3 regions of the Pseudarthrobacter sp. NCCP-2145 genome follow, and region 3 is predicted to be linked to each of the others. Evidence: riboswitches for the same ligand, from Rfam matches in the RefSeq annotation. Region 3 holds a riboswitch; each other region holds the start of a gene.
What was found. Region 3 has a riboswitch for thiamine pyrophosphate ahead of NFU08_RS04800 (FAD-dependent oxidoreductase). Riboswitches for the same ligand answer to the same signal wherever they lie in the genome.
Positions count from the first base shown of each region.

Region 1: it holds a riboswitch for thiamine pyrophosphate, as region 3 does, so the genes downstream of both, thiD (bifunctional hydroxymethylpyrimidine kinase/phosphomethylpyrimidine kinase) here and NFU08_RS04800 (FAD-dependent oxidoreductase) in region 3, are expected to answer to the same signal.
Region 2: it holds a riboswitch for thiamine pyrophosphate, as region 3 does, so the genes downstream of both, thiC (phosphomethylpyrimidine synthase ThiC) here and NFU08_RS04800 (FAD-dependent oxidoreductase) in region 3, are expected to answer to the same signal.

Region 1 covers NZ_BRCG01000015.1:33,096-39,589, reverse strand. The annotation lists gene obgE (GTPase ObgE) at 1-129, opposite strand, end outside; gene rpmA (50S ribosomal protein L27) at 245-508, opposite strand; gene rplU (50S ribosomal protein L21) at 570-878, opposite strand; gene thiD (bifunctional hydroxymethylpyrimidine kinase/phosphomethylpyrimidine kinase) at 1,143-2,702, opposite strand; TPP riboswitch at 2,710-2,807, opposite strand; gene NFU08_RS13765 (ribonuclease E/G) at 3,027-6,494, opposite strand, start outside.
Region 2 covers NZ_BRCG01000012.1:46,909-53,402, forward strand. The annotation lists gene rimM (ribosome maturation factor RimM) at 1-307, opposite strand, end outside; gene NFU08_RS11970 (RNA-binding protein) at 415-657, opposite strand; gene rpsP (30S ribosomal protein S16) at 659-1,081, opposite strand; gene NFU08_RS11980 (hypothetical protein) at 1,297-1,737, opposite strand; gene NFU08_RS11985 (VOC family protein) at 1,817-2,692, opposite strand; gene NFU08_RS11990 (amidohydrolase family protein) at 2,794-3,876, opposite strand; TPP riboswitch at 3,954-4,061, shown strand; gene thiC (phosphomethylpyrimidine synthase ThiC) at 4,056-5,879, shown strand; gene NFU08_RS12000 (alpha/beta fold hydrolase) at 5,955-6,494, opposite strand, start outside.
Region 3 covers NZ_BRCG01000004.1:104,194-110,687, forward strand. The annotation lists gene NFU08_RS04785 (DEAD/DEAH box helicase) at 1-468, opposite strand, end outside; gene NFU08_RS04790 (RNB domain-containing ribonuclease) at 772-2,283, opposite strand; gene thiE (thiamine phosphate synthase) at 2,360-3,109, opposite strand; TPP riboswitch at 3,137-3,254, shown strand; gene NFU08_RS04800 (FAD-dependent oxidoreductase) at 3,250-4,629, shown strand; gene thiS (sulfur carrier protein ThiS) at 4,626-4,862, shown strand; gene NFU08_RS04810 (thiazole synthase) at 4,868-5,680, shown strand; gene NFU08_RS04815 (4a-hydroxytetrahydrobiopterin dehydratase) at 5,723-6,061, shown strand; gene NFU08_RS04820 (hypothetical protein) at 6,224-6,494, opposite strand, start outside.

The DNA of each region.
Region 1 (6,494 bases), on a different contig from region 3:
GCCATTGCCGCCGTTGCCGCCGTCGGGCCCTCCCAGGGGCTTGAACTTCTCGCGGTGGACGGAGACGCACCCGTGGCCGCCGGTACCGCCGGATACGTGCAGTACTACCCGGTCTACAAAGCTGGCCACGTGGATCTCCTCAGTGCTGTTTCCTGGACGCCCGGGGCGCCAAGATGATTGTAATGCGGTTAAAAGAACAGTGGAGCGGACCATATGGCCCGCTCCACCGCTTCAGATCTGGTTGTTACTCTGCAGCTGCAGCAGCAACGATGTTGACGACGCGACGACCGCGGCGGGTACCGAATTCAACGGCGCCCGGGGTCAGTGCGAACAGGGTGTCGTCGCCGCCACGGCCAACGCCGGCGCCCGGGTGGAAGTGGGTGCCGCGCTGGCGGACGATGATCTCGCCGGCGGAAACCACCTGGCCGCCGAAGCGCTTGACGCCGAGGTACTGTGCGTTGGAGTCACGACCGTTGCGAGTGGAGCTCGCGCCCTTTTTATGTGCCATCTGAAATGCCTGCCTCTAAATTCTGGGGAATCTGCTGAAAAACCTGAACAGTAACGGAAGGTTACTTGATACCAGTGATCTTGACCTTGGTCAGTTCCTGGCGGTGACCCTGGCGCTTCTTGTAACCGGTCTTGTTCTTGAACTTCTGGATCACAATCTTAGGACCACGGAGGTCCTGGAGGATCTCAGCCGTAACAGTTACCTTGGCCAGGTCAGCAGCGGCGGAGGTGACCTTGTCACCGTCAACCAGGAGCAGTGCGGGCAGCTGAATGGTGCTGCCAGCTCCACCGGCGACGCGGTTCAGGGTAACGAAGTCTCCAACGGAAACCTTCTCTTGGCGGCCGCCTGCGCGGACAATCGCGTACACCACTTGGGAACTCACTTCTCTCGACGTTTATTACAAATTTGCGTGCGGAACCCGGTTCCATGATTGGGTGGGCTCTCGCTGTGCCTCAACGCCGTGGGGTCATAACCCAAGTGTTGGCGTAAGCACCGAAGATCTAGAATACGCTAGTTTTGGCTTCGGCCGCAAATGAGGCTGGTTCCGGCGGGTTGTCTGTGATAGGCACCACAGCCCAGGTCCGCGCCCTTACCTGTGCCCCACCATAGTACCGGCGGGACGCGCAACAGGGTGTCAGGAATGAAGTCGCGGCGCGTCGAAAAAGTCCACCTCGAGGCGGCAGGACTGCCTGAACGCCGCCACCATGGCGTCCCGGTCCCCTGCGGACGCGCTGCGGCCGGCCCCGTCCACAATCGCAACCGCTGTGCGGGTGGCGGCAGCGAAGTCCTCGTCCGCGTACGTGCGCAGCCACTCGGCGTAGGGGTGGCCGGCCGGTTCCCCTGCAGCCACGAACCGGGCGTGGAGTGTTGCGCCCACCTCGGCGTACAGCCAGAAGCAGGGCAGGACCGCTGCGGCCAGCACCGCGTAACTGCCCGACGCCGATGCCGCCGTCAGGTGGTCCACGTAGGACTTGGTGACGGGTCCCAGCTGCGGCTCAACGGTCCGTGTACTGAGCCAGGAGCGGTGCAGCTCGGACTCCACCTCCAGGCACTGCGCGGCGGAACGTGCCCAGAAGAGCTGCTCCCCTTCGGTGGGGGCCAGTGCACTGGTCCGCGCCAGCACCCGTGAGTAGCCGTTGAGGTAGATGGCGTCCTGGGCGAGGTAGTAGGCAAACTCCTTCTCCGGCAGGCTCCCGGAAGCCAGGCCCTGGATGAAGTCCAGCGCGTAGATGTCCTCGAGGTCCTTTGCGGCGTCCGCCCAGAGCTGCGCCGCGAAGCTCCCCTCGCCGCGCACGGCCGGCAGGTGGTGGAAGTGGTGCACGGGCCCGTTGCCCGCCCCCACCTCCAGGGCCTCCGAGGCCTCCAGCGCGCCGGCAAGCCAGGGCTTGACCTCGCGCAGGGCTGCCTCCCAGTCCCCCACCCGGGCCTGGACCGTGGCCATGGCCGCGGACAGGGAGCATCCGGTGCCGTGGCTGTTCACTGTTGCCACCCGCTGACCGGGAACCACGACCACCTCGCGGGACAACATCCCGGCGGTGCTTACGAGGGCATCGGGGCATTCGGCCCCTACGAGGTGCCCACCCTTGACCAGCACCGTGGCTCCCGTGGCGGCGGAGAGGTTCCGGCCCTGTTCCAGGGCGCCTTCCCAGGTCTGCTGCACGTCGCCGCCCACGAGCATGGCGAGTTCAGCCAGGTTGGGCGTGATGAGCTGCGCCAGCGGCAGCAGGTCGCGAAGCGCGGCTTCGGCTGATTCCGGGAGGAGCCGGTCGCCGCTGGTGGCCACCATGACAGGGTCCAGGACCACGACGGCGGGACGCACCTTTTCGAGCCATGCATGGACGGCTTCGATCACCCCGGCATCGCCCAGCATGCCGATCTTCACGGCGTCGATACTGATGTCGTCGCTCAGGGCATCGAGCTGCTGGGTAAGGAAGTTGGCGGGGGGAACGTGGACGCCGCGCACGCCGCGGGTGTTCTGTGCGGTGAGGGCGGTAATGGCAGCCATTCCGAAGCCGCCGTGGGCGGCGATGCTTTTCAGGTCCGCCTGGATGCCGGCCCCGCCGGAAGGATCGGATCCGGCAATGGAGAGGACCCGTGGCACGCCGCGGTACTCGCGGCCGGGGGCTGCAGGCGCAGAAGCAGCTGCAGGCCCGGAAGCACACGCGGATGTGCCCTGGATGGTGGCAGTGGGCATTGCAAGGGTGGAAGACAAGAGACATCCCTTCGCCGGTGCTAGCCGGACAGGTTCAACGGGTCTGGATCTCAGCCGGCTCTCTGCGCGGCACCCCGTGTCGGTTCCCCAGCCTAGCTTTTTTGAGGTCCACAGCGTGAAGGTGACACAGTGCGGCCGGAGCGGGGTGGAATGCCGGTGTTCAATGAGGGTGGTCAAAAGCGCTGCGGAGCGCCGCCTTAAAGGACGGATGCCCGGCCGGCCACTGACTGTGGCTGGCCGGGCATTCGGTCAATACCCGCCCTGGGTCCCGGATTCCGGTAACTCCATGCGTGGCAGCTCCAGTTCCTAGAGCTCTGAGGCAGGCACCCCGACGCCGAGGATGATCGGCGCGTCCGAGGGCTTGCCGCTGGCCGGCTGCGAAGCACCCGCCTTGTCCGTTTCCGGTGCCTTGGCGGCGTGGGAATGCCCGGCCGCGGGGGCTGGAACATTCTCGCGATGCTGGACCGAGGTCTCGTTGGCTGCTCCCTGCGCGCGGCTGGCACTCCGGTTCCGGCGTGCCCTGCGCGGGCGTGACTGCTCCAGGGTGTGGTCCGAGTAGTCCTGCTCCGCTGCGGCGGCCACCGGCCGCTGCTCCGGCTGGACGGCTGCGGGCTCCCGCTGTTCCGGTGCCTGCTCCGGCTCACGTGTCCGCTCCGGAGCAGGAGCCTGCTGGGGAGCCTCTTCCGCCCCGCGCTGGACCGGCTGCACGTCCGGCGTTCCAGCCGGCGTGCCGGCTGCCGGTGCGGGCTCGCCCAGGTGGGCGAAGGCCGCGGCAAGGCGGTCCAGGGTGAGGGCAGGCTTTGGCTGCTGCTCCTCGGCGTGCTCCACGAAGGGCAGGACGACTTTCTCCCCGCCAAAGGTCAGGACGGCAGCGGGCCTAGACGCATCGCTGTCGTGCTTCTCCGTTTCAGCCGGAACTGCGGGCTGGGCCTGCGTTGCCTGCCTGGCGGCGGCCAACTCGTCGTCATGCAGGTGGGCCGCGTGGGCGGCAGCCGCGATGTTGGCAAGGGCCAGCCTGGTGGCTTCCGCTTTCGCATGCCGCTCGGCGTCCGTCGGATCAGGGTGGACCGTGTGGACGTGGACGGCAGCTGCCGGCGCGGCGTCCGGCTGCTGGCCGCCGCGGCCGCGGCGGCGCTTCCGGTCCGGCCGGGCACCGGGCTGGCTGCTGTCCGTGCGCTGCGCCTCGATGCGGTTGCCCTCGGCGCGTGCTTCCGGGCGGTGCTCGGCACGCTGCACGTGATGCTCGGCAGCCACAATGTTCGCCCGGCGGTGTTCCACCGGGTCATCGTGGGTGACCACGCCGCGGCCGGCGCAGGCCTCGCACTGCTCGCCGAACACTTCAAGGAGCCCCGTGCCCATCCGCTTGCGGGTCATCTGCACCAGGCCCAGCGAGGTGACTTCGGCAACCTGGTGCTTGGTGCGGTCACGGCCCAGGCACTCCACCATGCGCCGCAGGACCAGGTCGCGGTTGGACTCCAGGACCATGTCGATGAAGTCGATGACAATGATGCCGCCGATGTCGCGGAGGCGGAGCTGCCGGACTACTTCCTCCGCAGCTTCCAGGTTGTTCTTGGTGACTGTTTCTTCGAGGTTGCCGCCGCTGCCGGTGAACTTGCCGGTGTTGACGTCCACCACGGTCATGGCCTCGGTCCGGTCGATCACCAGCGAGCCGCCGGAGGGCAGGAAGACCTTCCGTTCCAGGGCCTTGTGGATCTGCTCATCGATGCGCCAGGCACTGAAGATGTCCTGGTCCTTGGTCCACTTCTCGAGCCGTCCCACCAGGTCCGGGGCGACGTATGTGACGTATGCCTCGATGGTGTCCCAGGCTTCCTCGCCGGAGACGATCAGCTTGGAGAAGTCCTCGTTGAAGACGTCGCGGACCACCTTGATGGTGAGGTCCGGTTCGCCGTAGAGCAGCTCGGGGGCAAGGATCTTGGTGGACTTCGACTGGCTTTCGATGCCCTCCCACTGGGCACGCAGCCGGTTGATGTCGTGCGTCAGCTCTTCCTCGGAGGCACCCTCCGCGGCCGTACGGACAATCACGCCGGCGTGCTCGGGAAGGCGGTCCTTGAGGATCCGCTTCAGGCGGTTGCGTTCGACGTCGGGAAGCTTCCGGGAAATGCCGGTCATGGAGCCGCCGGGAACGTACACCAGGTAGCGGCCGGGCAGGGAGATCTGGCTGGTCAGGCGCGCGCCCTTGTGGCCCACCGGGTCCTTGGTCACCTGGACCAGGACGGTGTCGCCGGACTTCAGCGCGTTCTCGATGCGGCGCTGCTTGCCCTCAAGGTTGACGGCCTCCCAGTTCACCTCGCCGGCGTACAGCACGGCGTTGCGGCCGCGGCCGATGTCCACGAAGGCAGCTTCCATGGACGGCAGGACGTTCTGGACCTTGCCCAGGTAGACGTTGCCGATCAGGGAGTCCTGCTGGGTCTTGGACACGAAGTGCTCGGCCAGGACCCCGTCTTCGAGGACAGCGATCTGGATTCTGTCGTCGCGCTGGCGGACGATCATCTGGCGGTCCACGGATTCCCGGCGTGCCAGGAACTCGGCTTCGGTAATGACGGTGCGGCGGCGGCCGGTATCGCGTGATTCGCGGCGGCGCTGCTTCTTGGCTTCCAGGCGGGTGGAGCCCTTGACGCTGGTGACGCGGTTGTTCACGGCGGGTTCGCTGACGGCGCGCGGAGCGCGGACCCGGGTGACCGTGTTGGGCGGATCGTCGTCTTCCCCGCCCGTCAGTTCGAGGTCCTGGTCGCCACGGCGGCGGCGGCGGCGGCGACGGGAGGTCACGCCTTCATCGGCCTGCCCGGCGGAGTCCTCATCAGCATCCTCGGCGGCGTCGCTGTCTGCGGCAGCGGCGCTGTCGGCTTCTTCACCGTCACGCTCGCCCGCCCTGCTGCGGCCGCGGCGGCCGCGGCCGCGGCGCCTCCGGCGGTTGCCGGCGTCGTCCGAATCGTCCTCGGCGTCGTCAGCCTCGGCATCCTCGACGGGCACCGGGGCGGGCCGGACGACAGTGCTGAGGTCCGGGGCCTGGAACAGCACCGACGTGGGGGAACCCGGTTCCATGAACAGGGACCCGAACGGGCTGGCGGGGGCTGACGACCCTGCGGCGCCGGCCGCGGGCTCGGCAGAAGAATTGGCGTCGCCTTCAACGGAAGGCTCGACGGCGGACGTTGGCTGCGCGGAAGCGCCGGCGGCTTTGGCGGCAGGCGCCTGGGCTGCAGCCTCAGTTACCGGTTCAGAGCCGGCGGGCGCATCGGCGGCGGCCGGAACAGCGGTGCCAGACGCCGCGGGTGCGGGCTCAGCCGACCCGGTGTCTGCCGGCTCGGTGTCAACCGGCCCAGGTGCGGCCGTCCCTGCCGGCGGCTCCTCCGCCTCGACGACGGCCGGGGCAGACGTCTTGCGCGTGGCAACCCGGCGGCGCCGGACGGGCTTCGATTCTTCCGCGGCAACCTCTGCAGGCCCGGCGGCAGGCGCCTGCTGCGCGCCGTCGTCGTTGGCGTTGTTGGTGTTCCCGGTTTCGGTGCCGGCCTCCGCAGCAAAGACGGGAAGCGGCTCGGCGGTCTCGACTTTCTTGCGCGAACGGCTGCGGCGGGCGGGCGCCTTGGCCTCGGCGGCCTCAGCTTCCGCGGCCCCGGCCTCGGCGGTGACACCTTCGGCGGCAGCCTCAGTGGCCACGGCCTCGCCGGTTTTCGGAGCGGCCTTCCGCCGGGTCCTCGTGGCCTTCTTCGGCACGGAGTCGGCATCCACGGACGCTGCTTCATCGTTAACGGCTAA
Region 2 (6,494 bases), on a different contig from region 3:
GGCCAACGAGTTCGTGCTCGTACCAGCCTTCGTCGTCGTCTTCGTCCAGCTCCTCGGTTTCAATGAAAAGCTTGGCACCCCGGAGGGTTTCCGCTTCGTTGCGGGTCCCAATTTCGTCGAAGCCCAGCAGCAGGATGTCCTTGTTCCAGCGGGCGCTGTTTACGGTGAGCGGTCCCGCTGACGCCGGCTCAACCACGAATTCGGTGCCCGGCACGAACCTGTCCCCAGGGGCGTCGGTCAGGACCTGGACCGTCACTTCGCCGCGGATGCCGTGCGGTTTGCCGATTCGTGCCACCTGAAGCTGCATGTGTTCCTCTGTGTTGGATGTGGTTTTCGGTGCTCTGGTAAAAGCACTCCGGCCCCTCCACCGCATGGGTGGAGGGGCCGGAGCTAAAACGGAATAGTGCCGAGCGCTCAGCGGCGGCGGTCGGTGTCGACAACGTCGACCCGTACCGGTTCGCCACCGGCCAGGGCTGCCACTACGGTGCGCAGTGCGCGCGCCGTGCGGCCCTGGCGGCCAATCACCCGTCCAAGGTCGTCCTGGTGAACGCGCACTTCGAGGGTGTCCCCGCGACGGTTGCTCTTGGAGCTGACCTTGACGTCGTCCGGGGAATCAACGATTCCGCGGACCAGGTGTTCCAGCGCTTCTGCCAGCAATCTACTCAGCCTCGGTGGTCTCTGCTTCGGCCTCGGCGGGAGCTTCGGCTGCGTCAGACTTGGATGCCTTCTTGGTGATGGCTTCCGGGATGATCACGGAACCCTTTTCCGGGGCAACGAAGGCTTCCTTCTGGGTCTTGGTCTTCAGGGTGCCTTCCTGGCCCGGCAGGCCCTTGAACTTCTGCCAGTCACCGGTGATCTTGAGGATCGCGGCGACCTGCTCGGACGGCTGGGCGCCGACGGACAGCCAGTACTGGGCACGCTCGGAGTTGACCTCGATGTATGAGGGCTCTTCGGTGGGGTGGTACTTGCCGATCTCTTCGATGGCGCGGCCGTCACGCTTGGTGCGTGAGTCCGCGACGACGATGCGGTAGTACGGTGCGCGCATCTTGCCAAAGCGCTTAAGGCGAATCTTTACGGCCACTGTTGTGGTCACTCCTGTTTCAGAAAAGGGGGTGAACCCGGCGTTCTGCACCCGTGGGGCGGGCCGTACTTGCGGGCTCGAAGGACAGGATCCAGACGCGGAGAGAGGGGCCACGCAGATCGAGTACCTGTTTATTGTGCCAGATCAGCGCCAGGATTTCGACTTGGCGCGGCGTGACACGGGCGACGCCGGCCGGAGGTTCCGGCCGGATCAGCTCAGGCGGACCAGACGTACAGGCCGGTACGCTCCGAGTCGTCGATTCCGCCGGCGAGTTCAGCGAGCCGCTGCACGTACGTCCGCGCCTCTGCAGCGCCAAACGGCATGTCATCCTGCGCGGCCCACTGCTCGGCAACCTCTTCGAGGATGTCGCCTTCCCCTTCGGTTTCATAGGACAGCAGGTCCGCCAGGGCGCGCACCATGGCCGGGGGCACGGCCAGGAGCGAATCGCTGCCCACATCCACCATGGTCAGTTCGTAATCCGCTCCTCCGGCGTGCACGGCGGTACCGGCCAAGTCGCCCAGCTGCTCCACTTCAAAATCGCTGATGTCCGGAATCCGGACCGCGTCACCTGCGGGAGCGCTGCCGCCGCCGTCAAGGACGCCGGCACGCTTCAGTGCTGCGTCGTGGGTGGCAACAAAGATCTCGGTGAAGCCCATGGGGATTGCCCTCATTCCTTTGGCGGTGGTGCGGCCGCCGGGAGGCTGCTCCTGCCCGGCCGTTCGGATTCAGCCTAGTTCAGCGCACAGCCACCCGGATGCGGTTGCGCCACGGATCCTCGAAGCGGAGTTCGGCTCCGGTGTGGTGCGCGGCAACGCCGGCGACCTTGAGGCGGTCGGCGAGGGAGCCGACGTCCTCCCCTGACGGCACCTCGATGAGGACCTCGCCCAGGCCGAGGGTGTCCTTGCGGGGTCCCGCCCCGCGGCTGTTCCAGACGTTCATGGCCATGTGGTGGTGGTAGCGTCCGGCGGAAACAAACAGGGCCTGCCCGTGCCAGCCGGCGGTCTTCTCGAAGCCGAGGGTCCCCACGTAGAAGTCGCGCGCCGTCTGGACGTCTCCCACCTGGAGGTGCACGTGGCCGACGCCTGCCACGGACCCGAGCTGGCGCTCCAGGGAATCTTCCGTCAGGTGCTGCTCGAGGTACCGCTGCGGCGGGAGGGCCAGGCTGTCCATCACCACGTCCGTGCCGTTCCAGGACCAGTTGCTGCGCGGCCGGTCCCAGTAGAGCTCGATGCCGTTGCCCTCGGGGTCGTTGAAGTAGAAGGCTTCGCTGACAAGGTGGTCGGCGCTGCCGGTGAACGAGCGCGGTTCGAACCGGGCGGCGGTGGCGATGGTGGCAGCAAGGTCTGCCTGGTTCTCGAACAGCAGCGCCGTGTGGAACAGGCCGGCCTCTCCCCTGCCCGGCAGGTTCAGCCCGGGCGCGGGCGCCAGGTGCACAAGCGGCTTCTGCAGCCGGCCAAGGTAGATGCCGCCATCCTGCTCCGCAATGACCTCCAGGCCGAGGGCGCGCTGGTAGTAGTCGGTCATCACCTTCATGTTGCCCACCTTGAGCATCACAGTGCCCATGGCGAGGTCGGCAGGAAGAAGATCCTGGCTTGCGGCTTGTGCAGTCATTGGTAACTCCCGGTGCTGTGGGCCTTCCGGTTGGCAGCCCTTACACACTTAAAATTACTTGAAGCTTCAATTTATTCCAAGTCCCGGGGCCGGTTATCTTTTCAGCGGACCACCCGTCCGCCCAGGACAACGTGCGCCAGGTTACGGACCGCTTCCGGTACCTTCCGCGGGTCCTCCCGGCACAGGACAACATCTGCCCGTGCCCCTTCCTCCAGGCCCTCCGCGCCCAGCCACTCCCGCGCACTCCAGCACGCGGCGTCCAGGGCAGACGCCATGGGCAGCCCGGCAGCATGGAGGGCCAGGATCTCGTCGGCGATCCTGCCGTGCCTGATCACGCTGCCGGCGTCGGTCCCGGCGTAGATCCGCACGCCGGCCTCGAACGCCTCAAGCACCCGCTCCTCCCGCCGTTCCCACAGTGAACGCATGTGCGCCGCATACTGCGGGAACTTGGGTGCTGCCTGCGCGGCGATGTCCGGGAACGTGGCGATATTGACCAGGGTGGGCACAATGGGCACCTGCTGCTCCACGAAGCGGGGCAGGTGCCGCGGCAGGAGGCCGGTGGCGTGCTCGACGCAGTCGATGCCGGCGTCCAGCACGTCGTCGAGCGTCTCTTCCGCGAAGCAGTGGGCGGTGACGCGCGCGCCTTCGTCATGGGCGGCCAGGACTGCATCGCGGACGACGGCGGCAGGGAACGACGGCGCGAGGTCGCCGGCGCCGCGGTCAATCCAGTCCCCCACAAGCTTGACCCAGCCGTCACCTTCCCTGGCCTGTTTACGGACAGCTTCCACCAGGCCCTCCGGTTCGACTTCCTCAGCAAACCCCCGCAGGTACCGGCGCGTGCGCGCAACGTGGCGTCCGGCGCGGATCAGCACCGGGACGTCCTTTCTGTCCTGCAGCCATCGCGTGTCAGCAGGGGAACCTGCGTCCCGGATCAACAGTGTGCCTGCCATCAGGTCCGTCCGCGCCTGCTCTTCGGCAGTCGGAGCATCCACCGCCCCTCCCACGCCGAGCCCGATGTGGCAGTGGGCATCCACGAAGCCCGGCAGCACCCATCCCGCCAGGATCCGGTCCGGAGCCTTCGCCGGCCGGCGGAACGTCAGGCGCCCGTCGACGGACCACAGTCCGTGCTGCTCACTCCCGGGTCCGGTCAGGACTGTTCCCGTGAAGTGGATGATTTCTGCCATGTGCACCTCTTTCCTGCCCGGTCAGGCTAGCACCGGCAATGTGACAAGCCCCGAAAGAAGGGCTGTGGTAGCTTTCATCTTGACCACACGGGTGCCCCTGCAGGGGCTGAGATCGGGCTGACGCAGCCTGCGACCGTCGAACCTGTCCGGGTAATGCCGGCGAAGGAAGTGAGTATTCCTTGAGTACACCAAATCAGCAGCTTAACCCTGCCCGCAACACCCCGGGTGCCGCCACTGACGGGAACCCGCCGCCGGTGACGCAATCCTTGAAATCCCACTCCCTGGCCTACCTCGAGGACGCCGGGACCGGGATCCGTGTTCCCGTGACGGAAATTGCGTTGGAGCCGTCCCCCAACGGCATTCCGAACCAGCCGTTCCGGACCTACCGGACGGCCGGTCCGGGGAGCAATCCAGTTCAGGGCCTTCCTCCCTTCCGCAGGGAATGGATCGAGGCGCGGGCAGACACGGAAGCGTACAGCGGCAGGGAGAGGAACCTGCTCGACGACGGCCGCTCGGCTGTACGCCGCGGCGCCGCCAGCGCGGAGTGGAAGGGAGCGCCTCCCGTGCCGCGCCGCGCCGTCGAGGGCCGGACCGTGACCCAGATGCACTATGCGCGCCAGGGCGTCACCACCCCGGAAATGCGCTTCGTGGCGCTGCGGGAGAACTGCGATGTTGAACTGGTCCGGAGCGAACTCGCCGCGGGCCGGGCCATCATTCCCAACAACATCAACCACCCCGAATCCGAGCCGATGATCATCGGCAAGGCCTTCCTGGTGAAGATCAACGCCAACATCGGCAACTCGGCAGTGACCAGTTCAATCGCCGAAGAGGTGGACAAGCTGCAGTGGGCAACCCGGTGGGGCGCCGACACCGTCATGGATCTCTCCACCGGCGACGACATCCACACCACCCGGGAGTGGATCATCCGCAATTCGCCTGTCCCGATCGGCACCGTCCCCATCTACCAGGCCCTGGAGAAGGTCAACGGCGAAGCCAACGCCCTGACCTGGGAGATCTTCCGTGACACCGTCATCGAACAGTGCGAGCAGGGGGTGGACTACATGACCATCCACGCCGGCGTGCTGCTTCGCTACGTCCCCCTAACCGCCAACCGCGTCACGGGCATCGTGTCCCGTGGCGGGTCCATCATGGCCGGGTGGTGCCTGGCGCACCACCGGGAGAACTTCCTCTACACGCACTTCGATGAGCTCTGCGAAATTTTCGCCCGGTACGACGTCGCGTTTTCCCTGGGTGACGGCCTGCGGCCGGGGGCGACGGCGGATGCCAACGATGCCGCGCAGTTTGCCGAGCTGGACACGCTCGCCGAGCTCACGCAGCGTGCCTGGGAGCACGACGTCCAGGTGATGGTGGAGGGTCCTGGACACGTCCCGTTCCACCTGGTCAGGGAGAACGTTGAACGGCAGCAGGAGCTGTGCAAGGGCGCGCCGTTCTACACGCTGGGCCCGCTGGTGACCGACGTGGCCCCGGGCTACGACCACATCACCTCCGCCATCGGCGCAACGGAAATTGCCCGCTACGGCACGGCAATGCTGTGCTACGTCACGCCCAAGGAACACCTGGGGCTGCCCAACAAGGACGACGTCAAGACAGGGGTGATCACGTACAAGATCGCTGCTCACGCGGCAGACCTTGCCAAAGGCCACCCGGGCGCCCACGAACGTGATGACGCACTGTCCAAGGCACGCTTCGAGTTCCGGTGGCGGGACCAGTTTGCGTTGTCGCTGGACCCGGAGACGGCCGAGGCCTTCCACGACGAAACCCTCCCGGCCGAACCGGCGAAGACCGCGCATTTCTGCTCCATGTGCGGGCCCAAGTTCTGCTCCATGAGGATCAGCCAGGACATCAGGGACGAGTACGGCTCCGCCGAGTCGCAGGCGGCGCTTGCTGTAGCGGTAGCCGGCATGCGGGGCAAGAGCGAGGAATTCCTGGCCGCCGGCGGGAAAGTCTATTTGCCGGAGCTGAGCGTTCCGCCGGGGCGCTAGCAGCCTGCAGGTGCCGTCCGGCTGGTCATTGGGGGCCGGCCGGACGGGCCCCTGTGGAGGGCAGTTTCGGGAGGATCAGGAGGCGCGTGCCTGCACGCGGCTGGAGTCGTTGATGAACGAACGGATGATGCGGTCCCCTTCCGGGGAGTCGTGGGGCCGGTGCCCGCCGGCGGCAGTACGGTGGAGCGCCCCGGTTTCACGGAGGTAGCCGGCGATCTCCTCGTAGAGCGGCTCCCAGCCGCCGGTCAGGACGAGCGTCGGCACGCCGGGGACGATATGCAGCGGGGCTTCCCAGGACGGCGCCTGCAGCCGCAGCCGCCTGGCAGAACGCTTCTCCTCGGCAGTCACCGGCTGCTGCAGGTCGGTGGCATAGACCCTGCGGACGAACTCGCGCTGGAAATCCTCGTCACTGAGTTGATGCCGGACGTTATGCAGCGGCTGCATCAGCCCGATGTGCGCCGCCGTGGCCGGCAGTTCAGCGGTCAGGGACAGGCAGGCCGGCTCCACCAGGGTCAGCGAGTAGACAAGGTCCGGTCGTTCGACGGCGGCCATCATGGCGGAGATGGCCCCTTGCGCATGCGCCACAACGTGCCCGCCGGCGCTGCCCCGGCCGTC
Region 3 (6,494 bases):
CTCGTAGGCCCGGCCGCCATAGATGGTGGCGATGCGTGCGTTCCTCTTGCGGGAGGCCGTCTGCAGGTCGTTGGCCACCTGCACCGCGAGTTCACGGGTGGGGACGATGACCAGGGCCTGCGGTGCGCCGGGTACTGCGAGTTTCTCGTAGCCGGCGTCGTCACGGCCCACCACGCGCTGCAGGGCGGGGATGCCGAAGCCCAGGGTCTTGCCGGTGCCGGTCTTGGCCTGGCCGATGATGTCGTGGCCGGAGAGGGCCACCGGCAGGGTCATCGCCTGGATGGGGAAGGGGTGGGTGATCCCGGCGTCCGCCAGGGATTCCACAATGTCGGCGCGGACGTTGAAGTCCGCGAAGGACTTCTCCTCAATCTCGTGCGGCTTCTCGTCGGAGATGATGGTTTCTTCCGGCTCGATCGTTTCGGTGCCGGAGTCGTCCGTCAGAAGCTGGTGGGTATGCAATTCACTCACGTGGAGTTTCCTTATTCATTTGGGCAATGGCGCTGCCTGCTCAACGGGCCGGCCCAAGGCCGTTCCGGAGCACGCTCGGGCGCGCAAGCAATTCCAGTGGAAGCCGATCGCGGGCTATCTAAAATGCTGGCACTGGTGACCAGCGGGTGTATCTCAAGATCGCGTAGGGGCGGGCTTGTTGGTTTCAAATCAAGGAAATCAACGACCGGGCATCCATTTCTACCTCTTCAGTCTAGCCGCACGGGCACGGAAACCCGGCTTTGGCCCGGTGTGCCTGCACGCCGGCAGGAAAAACGGCCCCGCTCAGGACAGGGGCGGGACCAGCTCGAAATGTACTTCCCGGGTGGCAATGTCGGAGGACACGAGGCGCACCCGGACCTTGGTTCCGGCCTCCAGCTCACCGGCGCAGCGGGCCGTGACGGCAGGCTCGGCAATCTGGATGATGCCTGAGCCGCCGTTGCCGTTGCCGTTGCCGTTGCGGCCGTTGCCGTTCTTTCCGTTGCCGCCGTTGCCGTTGTCCTTCTGGGGCTTGGATCCGGAGATCACGATCGCGTCGAACTCCTGCCCGATATGGTTGACCAGGAGCGCCGCCTCCACGGTGTCCAGGGCCATGCGCTCCATCCGGGACGCCAGCTGGTCCGAGCCGGCCATGATCTCGGGAAGCGACGGCAGCGCCTCACGGACCCAGCCGGGCACGTCGCCGCCGTTGCACAGTGCTTCGCAGGTCACCAGGACAAAGCGGTCCACCAGGCGGCGCAGCGGCGCGGTGGTGTGGGCGTAGGCGGCGCCGATGGCGGACTGCACGGCGTCCTCGGGGACCGCGCCGTCAAACGCCGTATACGCCGCACCGCGGAAGAGCATGCCGGCTGAGTGCATAATGGCCAGCTGGCGGGGATCCGTGGGGTCCAGGCTGCGCAGGTACTCGCCGTAGCTGACCTCACCGTCCCAGGGCTTCCCGAGGGCCTCTGTCTGGAGCCGGAAGTGGTGCAGGGACCGCTCATCCGGTGAGGGCATGGTGCGGAGGATGCCCACTTTGCCGGCCAGCATGAGCTGCGCAGCGGCCATTCCCGTCATGAGCGAGATCTGGGCGTTCCAGTCCTCCACGGGCAGCTGCGGGGCCGCGGCAATCCGGTAGCCGCCGTCGGGAAGCTGGACAATTTCCTGGTCCGGCATGTTCAGGCTGGCACCCTCACGGGCGCGCTCCAGCTCCACGCGCTTGAGCCCCACCTCCTTGAGGAGGACCAGGACTTCTGAAGGGCTGCCGCCGTCCAGTTCCGCCTGGGCGCCCTTGTAGCTGAGCTTGGCGCGGCTGCGCATCCGGGCCCGTCCCACCGTCACCGCGGTGACTTCGGCGCGGACATCGAGGCGGAAGTCCCAGACGAACGCGGAACAGTCCTGTCCCGGCAGGAGGCTTCCGGCGCCCTCGCTGATGACTTCAGGGTGCAGCGGAATGCGGCCGTCCGGGGTGTAGAAAGTCTGGCCGCGGCGCCTGGTCTCGGCATCCAGCGGGCCGCCGGGAGCCACGAAGGCGGGAACGTCGGCAATGGCGTAGAGCACGCGGTAGCTGCTGCCGTCCCGTTCAATAAAGAGCGCCTGGTCAAGGTCCGTGGACGACGCCGGGTCGATGGTGATGAAGTCTATGCCCGTCAGGTCATGGGACGGCAGCTTCAGTGCCGACACGGCGGCCTCGGCGTCCTTCACGGCTTCGGCCGGGTACTCACCAGGCAGCTCGAGCTCCGTCCGCAGGGCGCTGAGTGCAGCCTCGAGGGCGTTGGTGTGCTCGTGGACACTGGGGGCCAGCCGATGATGTGACACGAAAATCAGCGTAGCCCGAATTCCGCGAATAGTGCAGGGAGCCGCCCGCGGGATGCGGTGCGGATCCGGCGCCGCGTCACGGGCGGGCGGCGTCCAGCGCGTCGAGCAGCGATGCGGCCGCGGCTGACGGATCGTCGGCCTCCGTAATGGCCCGGACCACAACGATCCTGCTGGCCCCGGCCTCCACCACCTGTTCCACGTTGCCGTGGTCAATCCCGCCGATCGCGAACCAGGGCACACCGCCGTCGGACTGTCCCTGCCCTTGCGCCGCTGAGGCCGCCGCCGCATACGTCACCAGGTCCAGCCCGACGGCGGCGCGGCCGGGCTTGGTGGGTGTTGCCCACAGCGGGCCCACGCAGAAGTAGTCGAGCGCCGCCGGGCCGGCGGCCGCTGCCAGGGCGGCATCCACCTGTCCAGGGCTGTGGCTGGACAGGCCGATGGCGGCGTTCCCGTTCAGCAGCGTCCGGGCTGCCTGGAGGGGAAGGTCCTTCTGCCCGATGTGGAAGACCGGCGCTCCGGACAGCACAGCAATGTCGGCGCGGTCGTTCACTGCCCACAGCCTGCCGTGCCGGACCGCTGCCTCCTTCAGGACGGCGAGGAGTTCCAGCTCCTCGGCGGCTTCGATGGACTTGTCCCGGAGCTGGATGATGTCCACGCCGCCGGCGAACGCGGCATCCACGAACTGTTCAAAGTCGCCCTGGCTGCGGCGCGCATCCGTGCAGAGGTAGAGGCGCGCATCGTGCAGCCCGGCGGTGCCCTCCGCGTTGATAAAGGCGTCGGAACCGGACGGACGGGCAGCGGCGGCAGGGGGGTGGGACACATTCATGGGAGCCAGCCTAGTTCCTCTACACTGGGCTCGTACTGCGGGAGCCGCGGCAGCTGTCACAAAGCGCCGGGCTGAGAGGGCGTCAGAGCCGACCGCTTGACCTGATCCGGTTAATACCGGCGTAGGGAAGGAGACAACCGATGCCTGACGTGCACGCCGCAACCGGCCCCTGTCCTTCCGGCTCCACCATCACGGCCGACGTGGCGGTGATCGGCGGAGGAGCCATCGGCCACGGGATCGCCTGGGAGGCGAGGCGTTCGGGCCGTTCCGTGGTGGTGATCGATGACGCCCCCGGCTCCGGAGCCAGCTGGGCTGCCGCGGGGATGCTGGCGCCGGTGAGCGAACTGCACTACCAGGAGGAGGACCTCCTGGAACTCATGCTCGAGGCCTCCGCCCGCTGGCCCGGTTTCGCTGCGGACCTCGCTGCGGCCGCGGGCTCGGATCCCGGATATCTTACGACGCCGACCCTCGCCGTGGGTGCCGACGCCGCAGACCGGCAGGCCTTGCTGGACCTGCGTGCCGTCCAGCGGGCCAACGGCCTCACGGTTGAACCGCTCACCATCCGCGAAGCCCGGCGCCGCGAGCCCTTGTTAAGCCCGGGCATTGCCTGTGCGCTGGATACGCCGGCGGACCACCAGGTGGACCCCCGGCTGCTGGTGGCCTGCCTCCGCCGGGTCCTGGCCGGGGATGCCCGCTCCACCGGAAGCGGCGTGGCCGGCGCCGCTGACGGATTCGCCGTGCCGGACAAGGCAGCCGGCCTGCTCTGGCAGGACGGGGCCGTAGCCGGAGTAGCCCTGGAAGGTGGAGGGACCGTACTGGCCGGGGAGACCGTGGTGGCCAACGGACTGCACGCCCCGGAACTCACGGGACTGCCGATCGACCTGCACCTGCCGCTGCGGCCGGTCCAGGGGGACATCCTGCGGCTCGCGGTACCGGCGCACCTCAGGCCGCTGGTGACCTCAACAGTCCGCGGACTGGTGCGCGGGGTCCCCGTCTATATCGTTCCGCGGCGGGACGGAACCGTGGTGATCGGGGCAACCCAGCGTGAGGACGCACTGGGCAGTGGCAGTGGCAGTGGCAGTGGCGGGGGCGCGGGCTCCAGTGCCGGTGCGGTGTCGGCAGGGGGTGTGTACCAGCTTCTCCGCGATGCCCAGGTGCTGGTGCCCGCCGTCGCTGAGCTTGAGCTGCTTGAGTGCACGGCCCGCGCCCGGCCCGGCACGCCGGACAACGCCCCGCTGCTCGGAAGGGTATCGCTGCCCGGAGGCCCCGTGGGCCGGCAGCCCGCGCCTGGAAGGTCCGGCCTCCAAGGGTCCCGCCACGTGCAGGGGCTCATCATTGCCACCGGATTCTTCCGCCACGGCATCCTGCTCACCCCGGCTGCGGCCGCAATCTGCCGGGAACTCATGGACGGCACGGAAGACCCCCGCTGGGCCCCGTTCAACCCCGGTCGGTTTTCCCCGGCTCCCTTTCGCATGGCTGAAGCGGCTGCCACGCCATCCAACACCCAGGAGACAGCATGAACATCACCCTGAACGGAACCGGCCACACCGTGGCCGACGACGCTTCCCTCACCGCGCTCGTCAGCGAGGTCACCGGCCGTCCGCTGGCCGCGGACGGCCGGGCCACGGACGGGCGGAAGCTGGGAGTGGCCGTAGCACGCAACGCCCAGGTGGTGCCCCGGAGCCTGTGGTCCGCCACGGCGCTCGCCGAGGGCGACGACGTCGAACTTGTCACGGCAGTACAGGGAGGCTGACCACCATGACCGGAACCACCGTCACCAACAGCCAGCTGTCCGGGCTCCAGGACCCCCTGGTGATCGACGGCGTCCCCCTGGCATCCCGGCTCATCATGGGCACCGGCGGCGCCCCCAGCCTGGACGGCCTGGGCGCCGCGCTCCTGGCCTCCGGCACCTCGCTGACCACCGTTGCCATGCGCCGCTATTCGCCGGACGAGGCGGGTTCGCTGTTCCAGCTGCTGGTGGACCACGGCATCCGGGTCCTGCCCAACACGGCGGGGTGTTTCACGGCGCGTGACGCTGTGCTCACTGCTGAACTGGCACGGGAGGCCCTGGAAACCGACTGGGTGAAGCTCGAGGTCATCGCCGACGAACACACCCTCCTGCCGGATGCCGTTGAGCTCGTGGACGCCACCGAGCAGCTGGTCAACAGGGGATTCAAGGTGTTTGCGTACACCAATGACGACCCCGTGCTGGCCCTGCGGCTGGAGAACCTCGGAGCCACTGCTGTGATGCCGCTCGGCTCGCCCATCGGGACGGGCCTGGGCATCCTCAATCCGCACAACATTGAGCTCATCGTGTCCCGGGCCTCGGTGCCGGTAGTGCTGGACGCGGGCATCGGTACGGCCTCCGACGCCGCCCTCGCCATGGAACTGGGCTGCGACGCCGTGCTCCTGGCCACGGCAGTGACCCGGGCGCAGAACCCCGCCTTGATGGGGAAGGCCTTCAAGCACGCCGTCATCGCCGGTAGGCTGGCGAAAGCGGCTGGTCGCATACCCCGCCGTGAACATGCGCTGGCGTCGTCGGCAATGGAGGGCCGGGCCGAGTTCCTGTAGGCCCACCTTCTGCCGGCCGGCGCCCGGATCCCAGGAGCAGCAGTGGCCGGCAAAGATGCACTTTCCCCGGAACGGATCGACGAAGCCCTGGCGGAACTGCCTGATTGGCGGGCCGGCAACGGCGGGTTGGTCACCGTCTTCAAAATGCCGACGGCGGCTGCCGCACTCGAGCTGATTGCGGCCGTCGGACGCCTGGCCGAGGAACAGAACCACCATCCTGACCTTGACTGGCGTTACAACCGCGTCTTTATCCGCTACACGTCACACGACGCCGGGGGACAGGTGACCGGCCGGGACCTCGCGGCAGCCGCGGCAGCAAGTGAAGCTGCGGCAGCGGCGGGCGCCAAGGCAGAGCCGGCAAAGTACGTGCAGGGGCAGTAGCCGGCTGCGGGCCGCTCATTGCCCGCCCGGCAGAACAAAAGGGCCGCTGAGCGCCCACGTCTCCAAGCCCTGTGCTCTTAACCGGCAGGGGGCGCCATCCCCTCAGGGGTGGCGGCCACTGCCGGTTGATTAGTGCGTGCAGCACAAGGTGCTGCGCAGGCCTCAGGCCCGAAGGATTGCCGTGAGCCGTTCGGTATCCTGGCGCGCACGTGAACGGCCCAGGTAGATGGCGGCCGCCGTTGCGGACGCGGCTCCGAGCACGATCGGCAGGACCCATGGAATCCAGGTGCGTCCCGGCAGGTATCCGAATCCGGCGGCCATCAGGATGATCCATGCCAGGGCTGCCACGGCCACGGAAACCCCGGCGGGCACGCCGGCCCCGTACTTGGCATGCCGCTTGTCGTTTGCCCAGACAATAAAGCCTGCGGCGGCG